One region of the Ureibacillus sp. FSL E2-3493 genome, then DNA from elsewhere that is predicted to be linked to it. Evidence: riboswitches for the same ligand, from Rfam matches in the RefSeq annotation. Region 1 holds a riboswitch; the other holds the start of a gene.
What was found. A riboswitch is a leader RNA that binds a small molecule or an ion and turns the genes downstream of it on or off. The one in region 1 is predicted to bind FMN.
Positions count from the first base shown of each region.

Region 2: it holds a riboswitch for FMN, as region 1 does, so the genes downstream of both, MHH69_RS06835 (ECF transporter S component) here and ribE (riboflavin synthase) in region 1, are expected to answer to the same signal.

Region 1 covers NZ_JBBOPK010000001.1:2,921,783-2,926,991, forward strand. Annotated here, with positions in the region: gene recX (recombination regulator RecX) at 1-95, opposite strand, end outside; gene pdaA (delta-lactam-biosynthetic de-N-acetylase) at 252-1,043, shown strand; gene ribH (6,7-dimethyl-8-ribityllumazine synthase) at 1,112-1,579, opposite strand; partial or broken gene ribB (3,4-dihydroxy-2-butanone-4-phosphate synthase) at 1,643-2,233, opposite strand; gene ribE (riboflavin synthase) at 2,257-2,895, opposite strand; FMN riboswitch at 3,019-3,152, opposite strand; FMN riboswitch at 3,296-3,429, opposite strand; gene rlmD (23S rRNA (uracil(1939)-C(5))-methyltransferase RlmD) at 3,624-4,985, shown strand.
Region 2 covers NZ_JBBOPK010000001.1:1,337,999-1,343,207, forward strand. Annotated here, with positions in the region: gene MHH69_RS06820 (hypothetical protein) at 1-132, shown strand, start outside; gene MHH69_RS06825 (RNA polymerase sigma factor SigX) at 398-934, shown strand; gene MHH69_RS06830 (hypothetical protein) at 924-2,129, shown strand; FMN riboswitch at 2,228-2,394, shown strand; gene MHH69_RS06835 (ECF transporter S component) at 2,650-3,228, shown strand; gene MHH69_RS06840 (MerR family transcriptional regulator) at 3,492-3,887, shown strand; gene glnA (type I glutamate--ammonia ligase) at 3,929-5,209, shown strand, end outside.

The DNA of each region.
Region 1 (5,209 bases):
GATTCATCAACAGCAAAGGCATAACTTTCATTTAAATAAATATTATATCGTTCTGGATTGTTTTTCTGTCTGCTTATTTTCGATATGACTTGCATACAAACACTCCTTCTAAGCATTAGTATACATTTTTTTTAAGTTCGTTTCATTGCCGTTCATTTGTTAAATCATTTCCTTCTAGGATAAGCGAATATTCATTGGCATAAAGGAACAGTTTTCGCACAATATAAGCAAAAAGGAGGCTAAAATTTTTTATGTGGAAACATCCCATTTTTCGTTTAACATTATGGGCAATCGCATTTTTCTTTGCCTTTAGTTTTATTAAACCAGATATTGCTAACGCAAACTCCTATCACTGGGGCTTTAGTAAATCAAAAGATGGAAAGCCGGCAGATGCGGGGGCAAAATTTGAAAGCATGTTAAAAGAGTATGGCGCATTTTATCGAGGAGACCCAAACAAAAAGGTTATTTATTTAACCTTTGATAACGGCTTTGAAAACGGATATACAGAAAGTATTTTGGATACTTTAAAGGAAGAAAATGTTCCAGCAACCTTTTTCTTAACGGGGCACTATTTAACAAGTGCAACGGATTTAGTAAAAAGAATGATTAAAGAAGGTCATATTATCGGGAATCATTCCTATGGACACCCAGATATGTCTAAGTTATCCGACGAAGAACTTGTAAAAGAATGGAAAAAATTCGATTCAAAATTAAATGAAGTTGCCGGAATTAAACGTACCCATTATGTACGTCCACCAAAAGGTATATTTAACGAAAGAGTTTTAGAAGTTGGAAATAAACACGGTTATACCCACATGTTCTGGGATACAGCATTTGTAGACTGGCATGCTGATTCCAATGTAGGGTGGGAATATGCTTACGATGAACTAATGAACCAATTGCACCCAGGCGCATTAATTTTATTGCATACTGTGGCAAAACATAATGCCGATGCCCTTCCGAAATTTATAAAAGAAGCGAAAAAACAAGGGTATACTTTTGGTTCCCTTGACGATTTAGTCATGGAATCCGTATTAGAATAATAAAAAGTGCCAACACGAAAAGTAGGCGTGTTGGCACTTATTTTGTTAAAAGCATTGATTTCTATTCATTATTTAAACATTTTTTTCAAGTTGGCCATTTCAATGGCAGAAACAGCAGAATCATAACCTTTGTTGCCCGCTTTTGTACCTGCACGTTCAATTGCTTGTTCGATGTTTTCTGTTGTTACGATCCCGAAAATTACTGGCACATTTGAATTTAATGAAACGCTAGCAATTCCTTTTGCTGCTTCGTTATTAACATAATCATAATGAGTTGTTGCTCCACGTATTACTGTACCTAACCCAATTACCGCATCATAGTTACCTGTTTCAACCATTTGTTTAGCGATAAATGGTACTTCAAACGCTCCTGGTACCCATGCTACATCAATATTTTCTTCATCTACTCCATGTCTTCTTAAACCATCAAGGGCACCATCTAATAATTTTGTTGTAATAAACTCGTTAAAACGTCCTACAACAATCCCTATTTTTAAATCTGTTCCTATTAATTGTGCTTCAAATCGTTTTCCCATTGTTCTATTCTCCTCGTCATAAAATTATTGTCTTAAAATGTGTTATCCAATTTTTTGTTTTGAACGAAATCCAACTAAATCTTCAATCGTAATAATTTTTAATCGATGCATTGTTGCAAAATCCTTCAAGCCGTCAAGGCGTAACATCATTCCATCTTCAGCCATGATTTCACAAATAACACCTGCCGGAACGCTGCCACAAGCTCTTGCCAAATCAATAGCTGCTTCAGTATGTCCTCTTCTTTCGAGCACTCCGTTTCTTTTTGCGATTAACGGAAATACGTGACCCGGACGTCTGAAATGGGCTGGCTTAGCATTTTCTTTAATCATTTGTAAAATCGTAAAGGATCGCTCATACGCACTGATTCCAGTTGTCGTTTCCATATGATCGATACTTACTGTAAAAGCTGTTTGATGATTATCCGTATTATGTTCAACCATCGGAAATAATTCTAGTTTATTGGCCAGTTCTTCCGTAATCGGTGTACAAATTAAACCTCGACCAAATGTCGCCATAAAATTAATATTTTCCGGTGTGGCAAATTCAGCTAGAATGACTAAATCTCCTTCGTTTTCACGATTTTCATCGTCCACAACAATAATCGGCTTTCCTTTTTTTAAGTCTTCTAAAGCTTCTTCTATTGTATTGATCATTTTCTCCACCACCGTTTTTATAGTTAAAATCCGTTTTGTTTTAAAAATTCTATTGATATATTTGACGTATTATCCGTTTTTCTTAAATGATGTAAAACGTATTTCCCTAACATATCTGTTTCGATATTTACTTTATCTCCTACACTTTTCATGCCTAAAATCGTTTCTGCATACGTGTGAGGAATAAGGGATACTGTAACAGTATTACTGGATACTTGAAATAGCGTTAAGCTTGTCCCATCAATTGTAATAGAACCTTTAGGTATACAATTTTCAATAAGTTCTCTAGGTATTTCAATTTCAATGTAAACTGCGTTTGAAACCGGTCTTTTACTTCTAATCGTTCCTACACCATCTACATGTCCTGAAACAATATGACCACCAAATCGGCCATTGGCACTCATTGCCCGTTCTAAATTGACCATATCTCCTAATTTTAACGTATGAATCGTTGTTACCTTTACTGTTTCTGGCATGACATCTACAGTCATTTCTTCACTAGTTAAGTGGGTAATCGTCAGACATACACCATTAACCGCAATGCTATCACCCAATTTAGCATCAGACACAATTTTGGGTGTAACAATGGTCAATTGACTACTGTCGATATCTTTTTTAATCCCAACTACTTTTCCCTTATCTTCAATTATGCCTGTAAACAATCTACTCACCTCTTTCTAAAAATAAAAAACCCCTTAGAAAATGTCCTAAGGAGTTGGGAGTATTTAAAAAAAATGGCGTAACGAAATAAACCTTTTGAAATTAATTTTCAAAAAGTGCCAAAATTCATCCTTCTCCCATCCAGACTATACTGTCGGCTTTGGACTCGCACCAAATCCTGCTCTTAACAAGCTCACGGGCTTAGAAGTTTCGCTTCATCACCGTCGATTGGGAATTTCACCCGACCCCGAAGGATGCTTAAGATATATCTTAAGCTTAACCGTATTCAATTTTAAACTATTAAATAAAAAATCCCGTTCAGAAATGAATCGGGATTGAAAAAGAAAAAATACTATAGCAAATAAACCATTAAAAATAACAATTTTAATGGTACATCTATAATAGTTCCTTCTCCCATCCAGACTATACTGTCGGCTTTGGATTCGCACCAAATCCTGCTTATAACAAGCTCACGGGCTTAGAAGTTTCACTTCATCACCGTCGATTGGGAATTTCACCCGACCCCGAAGGAATAATTTATTTAATTGAAATAAGAATAACACGATTTCAAAATAATTGCTAATAACTTATTTTAAAATAACACTAAACGTATCTCTATAGATTTTTACTTAAAGGAAGAATTTATTCATTTGCTTTCAAATAGTGCTTCGATATAATGGTTAAATGAACAAAATAAAGGACGTGAACGCTTTTGGGCGAAAATGTAGTAATGGAAATTGGTCAAAAATTTCCTTTAACGATTAAAAGATTAGGTATTAATGGTGAAGGGGTCGGCTTTTATAAACGAAATGTAGTATTCGTAAAAGGTGCATTACCTGGAGAAGAAGTAACTGTAAAAGTTTCAAAAGTACAGCGAAATTTTGCTGAAGCGGAAATTTTAAACATCCGTAAAGTATCGAAAGACCGCCAAGAGCCAAGCTGCCCTGTTTACAATGAATGTGGAGGATGTCAGCTGCAACATTTAACATATAGCGGGCAACTTAAAGAAAAACGGGATATGGTCATACAAGCATTAGAAAAGTACGTTAAATCAATTGCTGAAACGACGGATATCCGCCCTACCCTTGGGATGGACACCCCTTGGCATTATCGAAATAAAAGTTCCTTCCAAGTAAGAAAAGAAGGGAAACGGGTTTATGCAGGTTTATATATTGAAGGGACAAATAAATTATTAAATATTAATGATTGTGCTGTTCAACATCCCCTAACGTCCAAAATCACTGTAGGGACTCGAAAAATATTACAAAAGCTAAATATCTCCATTTACGATGGGAAATCGTTGGACGGATTAGTTCGCACAATTGTCGTTCGCACAGCTGTTCAAACAGGCGAAACCCAAGTTTGTTTAGTGACGACACGAAAAGATATACCTCATAAGAAAGAGTTAATCGAGCGCATATTAAAAATCGATCCGAGTATCGTTTCGATTACCCAAAATATAAATCGAGAAAAAACTTCCCTTATTTTTGGAGATGAAACGATTAGTTTATATGGTAAAGAAACGATTCATGAAAATTTAGGAGAACTTGCCTTCGACTTATCGTCCCGCGCTTTCTTTCAACTTAATCCTGAGCAGACGGTTCATTTATATGATGAAATTAAAAAAGCTGCCCAGTTAACTGGAAAGGAAAAAGTAGTAGATGCTTATTGTGGGGTTGGGACAATTGGGTTATGGCTAGCACCTAAAGCAAAGGAAGTCCGCGGTATGGATGTTGTTCCTGAAAGTATTGTTGATGCTAAGAAAAATGCAAGAAATCACGGATATAAACATGTTCGCTATTATACAGGTACAGCAGAGGAATGGTTGGCAAAATGGAAACGGGATGGATTTATCCCTGACGTAATTACTGTCGATCCACCCCGGACTGGTCTTGCACCAAGCTTCATCAAAACCGTATTGAAAATTAAACCGAAACGATTTGTCTATACTTCTTGTAATCCGTCCACCTTTGCTAAAGACTTACAGGAATTAACGAAGTTTTATAACGTGGACTACATTCAACCAGTAGATATGTTTCCTCAAACTGCAAGGGTTGAAATCGTAGCGAAATTAACATTGAAAAAGAAATAATAATAAAAACTATGTGATACTTCCAATTCCATCTTGTGTTTGATAGACTATTGTCGCTCGACATTGAGTAAAACTCTTCTCGATTTGAATTTGGTTTGACGGCTATTTTCATTATATCAATAGGAGTTTTTATTTCCATTTCTAATACCACTCTAAAAGTATATTTTCACACGTGCAGAGCACGTGGTTTTAAAAGAATTAATTAAAAAAGAGGTGACCTAGTC
Region 2 (5,209 bases), 1.6 Mb from region 1:
ATTCAAAAGGTATATATAGAACAACAGAGAGTTACAAAAGAAAAAGCGCAACAACAAATGCGTTATCGAGATTTAGTAAGAAGAGTCAATGTAATTGAAACAGTAGCAAAACAATTTGAGCAAAAGGAATAGTCAGTTTCGTGGACTGTTTATCGTCAAATAAAAATTGTTCTTTATTTTAGTTGTACCATTAAATGTAAAACCGTTAAAATAAAGGTTGTCCTTAAAGATTGTAGTGAAATGGACAACCTTTTCCTTTATTTTATGTATATCATCGATATTTGCACTTATAATGACCATATAGAATAATTTTAATAGAAATTATAAAATATCTTGAATTAATGAAACTTTTCTATGTTGTATACGACAAAATTAATAGGAACGGAGGACTGATAGTTTGAAAGAGTCCATATTCCATCGTTTGTATGAATTGTATCATCAAGATGTCTTTCAATTTTTAATTTATTTAGTTAAAAATCGAACCATTGCAGAAGATTTATCCCATGAAGTATATGTAAGAGTATTAAAATCCTACGAGCGATTTCAGGGGAGAAGCTCAGAGAAAACATGGCTATTTGCCATTGCAAAAAATGTAGCCATCGACTATTTTAGAAAAAATACTGTTCGTTCTTCCCACAGTTTTAATGCTTTTAATTGGGAAACAGAACAACTCGTATCACCAACTAAATCTCCTGAAAGTTTTACCGAGCTCAATGACGAAATGCAGCAGTTATTAACCGCTTTAGAAAAATGTACTGGTGATCAAAAGATGGTCATCATTATGAGATATTTCCAAGAATTATCTATATCGGAAACAGCAGCGGTTTTAAATTGGACGGAAGGAAAAGTTAAAACAACACAACATCGGGCCATTAAACAACTTCGTGAGTTATTAACAACATCCAAAAAGGAGGCGAATCAACATGACTCATGACCAATGGGATGACGACAAAATTGAAAATCTATTATCCAATGTACCGAAAATTCATGATCAACGTTCAAAAGATGAAGTCCTCCAACGACTAAAGGAAGATGGACTTTTTGATGAGGAGCCTTTGAAGAAAACTAGAAAGAAATTTAATTGGATACCGATGGCCATTTCAATAGCTGCAGTCTGTTTAATCGCTATATTAGTTCCGTCAATGATGAACCAACATACTTCTGAAGAAACTACCGTAATGGATCGAGCAGACGATTCCTCTAGTGTTTCTAAGAACTCTATGATTGAATCAGAGGAATCGAAATCTAGTGAAGAAATGAATATAATGGGAACTGAGATGGCTGATCTTCGTACAGCTGTTTATCCTGATCAAATTGAAGGAAATACGATATTTAAATTAGGATTAGCTAGTGATGCTGCAGATAGTATCCCTGTAACCGTTTTAATTCCAAATGAAAGAATTCAGGAGGATTTTGGTAATAGTCAACCTACAGGGGTTGAGCTATATAACAAATATGCACCATTGTTTAACGAAGAGGCTATTGGATTTCATAATTATCATCCGTATGACGGGGAAATTACTGAACGGGATAATCAAGTTGTTCACACATTACCAAGTGATCAATTATATGATGTTGGAACTGGTTCACTTACAACTTATACAGCATCACTAGTAGATACATTTGGAGATCATTATGATGAAGTTGTTCAATTAGATGAAACTGGTTCACCCTTTATATTCAGTGAAGTAGGAGAATCATCACCAATTCCATTGAATGGTGAAACGACTCAATACAACTATTATCAATTTACACAGCCAGATGGTCAGAGCTATTTAGTGCCTAACTTTAGAGCTTTTTATTCAACCGTAGAAGAAGCGATTCTTACAATGAAAGAAAACACAAATGATGTTTATCAATCCGTTATTGTTCCGGATGTTGATTACGATGTAACGGTTGAACAGGATGTGGTTACTGTAACATTCACTGAACAATTGGATTTAATGACTCTTGATCAACAACAAGCGATGAAAATGATTGAAGGAATTTTATTAACCGCAGCAAATTTCAATATGAACGTACAATTTAAAAATGTAACCCAAACCGAATGGCAAGGTTTTGATTTTACTACAACATTACCAATGCCGGTCGGTGCAAATGAAATACCATATTCAACAGTTTTTCAATAAATAGCGTTTGAAAATAGGAAATAAAAGGAAAAGTTTTTCCTATTGAACTATCTTTACAATATTTCAATTTCGAGATATAATGTTAAAAAATAATATTGATTCATCTTCGGGGCAGGGTGAAATTCCCGATCGGCGGTAATAGAAACTCATTCTCTTTTACATCGGAGGATTGCAATATAGTTTCTTAAGCCCGCGAGCTCAACTTAGAGCAGGATTTGGTGTGATTCCAAAGCCGACAGTATAGTCTGGATGGGAGAAGGTGAAGGTACGGTCTCTATATTCGTTTGTGGATAGGAAACTGTATGTGGAAGTATCGTTTGTACATTGTCGTATAACTTTACTTTTATTTAGCGTACCCTTTATAATACGCTTGTTTTCGCATACTTATTTTCTTATTTTTAATGTGCCTATTTCTCCCTTATGCAATTTTGCATAAGGGATTTTTCATGGAGAAGGCGAATATAGATGAAGGCTGTCCTTTCTTCTTGCGGGTTGAATCAGCAAAGAGGAGAGAAAGTAAATGAAAAATCAAAACCTTAAGTTACGTTCTTTTGTAACGATTGCCATGTTAAGTAGTATTTCTTTTATTCTGATGCTAATAAACTTCCCTTTACCGGGCTTCCCGGTATTTTTACAAATCGACTTTAGTGATACACCAGCTTTAATCGCAGCAATTACAATGGGACCGTTAGCTGGAATTTTAGTCGAACTGTTTAAAAATGTATTAGATTGGATTTTCTCAGGGACACCAACAGGGGTTCCGGTAGGTCATATGGCCAACTTTGTTACAGGTATTTTATTTATTTTACCTGTCTACTATCTTTATAAAAAGATACCTAAACTAGAAGGATTAATTTTAGGGTTAGCCGCAGGTACAGTCATTATGTCAGTAGGAATGAGTCTATTAAACTATGTAGCCTTTTTACCTATGTATTCTTACTTCCTTGGATGGGGTACTTTTGATATGAAAGAAACGATTGTGTTAGGTATTTTACCATTTAACTTTATAAAAGGAATTATGCTCATGATTGTAACGGTTTTATTATTCCGTACAATGAAAGTTTGGATCGAAAATCAACGAGCACAATATTTACTATAAATCAAAAGTTGTTCATTCATGTCATAAACTATGACGATAATGAACAGCTTTTTTATTTGAAAAAATTGATACAGAATGGCCCAACGTGAAAGCGTTGGGTTTTTTCGTTTTTTATGTCGTAAGCCCTTGATTATATAGGGAATTCGTTCCATCTAAAATTGCGATAAAAAAAATCTAAATTTCATATGTTATTTTTTCTAACATAGTATTGCTATTATACATAACATAGTTTAAAATAATGCTATGAAAGGGAGGAGATGTCGATGAGTCGAGAGTTTCGAAGAGCAATGCCGTTACTCCCTATTAGCATGGTAATGCAATTAACGGAGTTAACTGCGAGACAAATTCGATATTACGAGGAACATAAATTAATTGAGCCTGCAAGGTCAGAAGGCAATCGTAGAATGTTCTCATTAGATGATGTAGATGCATTATTAGAAATTCGTGAACTTCTCGATCAAGGGATTAACATGGCAGGAATTAAAAAAGTTTTTGATATGAGAAAAAACAACAATGTGAAATCTTCTAACAAACTATCTATTTCTGACGCAGAACTCCGCGCGATTTTACGTGAGGAAATGCAACAGGCACAAATTATGCAAAAGGCATCATTAAGGCAAGGGGATTTATCTCGCTTTTTTCAAGTAAAGGGTGAGTAAATTATATTTTTTAATTTAAAATTTTAGGAGTGTGGAAAAAGATGGCTAAGTACACAAAAGAAGACATTAAACAAATTGTGAAAGATAAAGGCGTAAAATATATTCGCCTACAATTTACAGACATTTTAGGTACGATTAAAAACGTAGAAATTCCTTTAAGCCAATTAGATAAGGCTTTAGATAACAAAATGATGTTTGACGGATCTTCCATTGAAGGTTTTGTACGTATTGAGGAATCAGATATGTACTTACAACCGGATTTAGATACTTTTGTTATCTTCCCTTGGACAGCGGAAAAAGGGAAAGTAGCCCGATTAATTTGTGATATTGTAAATCCGGATGGTACACCATTTGCTGGTGACCCACGCTCAAACTTAAAACGTGTATTAGGTAACATGGAAGAACTAGGATTTACAAGTTTCAACTTAGGACCAGAGCCAGAATTCTTCTTATTTAAATTAGATGAAAAAGGTAACCCAACTCTTGAATTAAATGATGATGGAGGATACTTCGACTTAGCACCAACTGACCTTGGTGAAAACTGCCGTCGTGATATCGTGTTAGAATTGGAAGAAATGGGCTTTGAAATTGAAGCTTCTCACCACGAGGTAGCTCCTGGACAACACGAAATTGATTTTAAATATGCAAATGCTATAGAAGCGTGTGATAATATTCAAACTTTCAAATTAGTAGTTAAAACAATCGCTCGTAAACACGGTTTACATGCGTCATTTATGCCAAAACCACTATTCGGCGTAAACGGTTCTGGTATGCACTCGAACTTATCATTGTTCAAAGGAAACCAAAATGTATTTTGGGATGAAAATGCAGAATTAGAGCTATCTGATACTGCTCGTGCATTCATGGCAGGTATTATGAAACATGCGAAAGCATTCACAGCTGTAACAAACCCATTAGTAAACTCTTACAAACGTTTAGTACCAGGCTATGAAGCACCATGTTATATTGCTTGGTCTGCTCGTAACCGTTCACCGTTAATTCGTATTCCTGCATCTCGTGGATTATCTACTCGTGTTGAATTACGTTCAGTTGACCCAGCAGCGAATCCTTACTTAGCTTTAGCAGTGCTTTTAGAAGCTGGTTTAGATGGAATCCGTAACGGTTTAACACCTCCTCCTCCAGTAGATCGTAATATTTATGTGATGAATGCGGCTGAGTTGAAAGAAACTGGTATTGAAAGTTTACCGGGATCACTACTAGAAGCTTTACAAGAATTAGAAAAAGATGAAGTGATTAAAGGTGCTCTAGGCGAACATATTTATTCGAACTTTAAAGAGGCGAAAGAAATTGAATATGATATG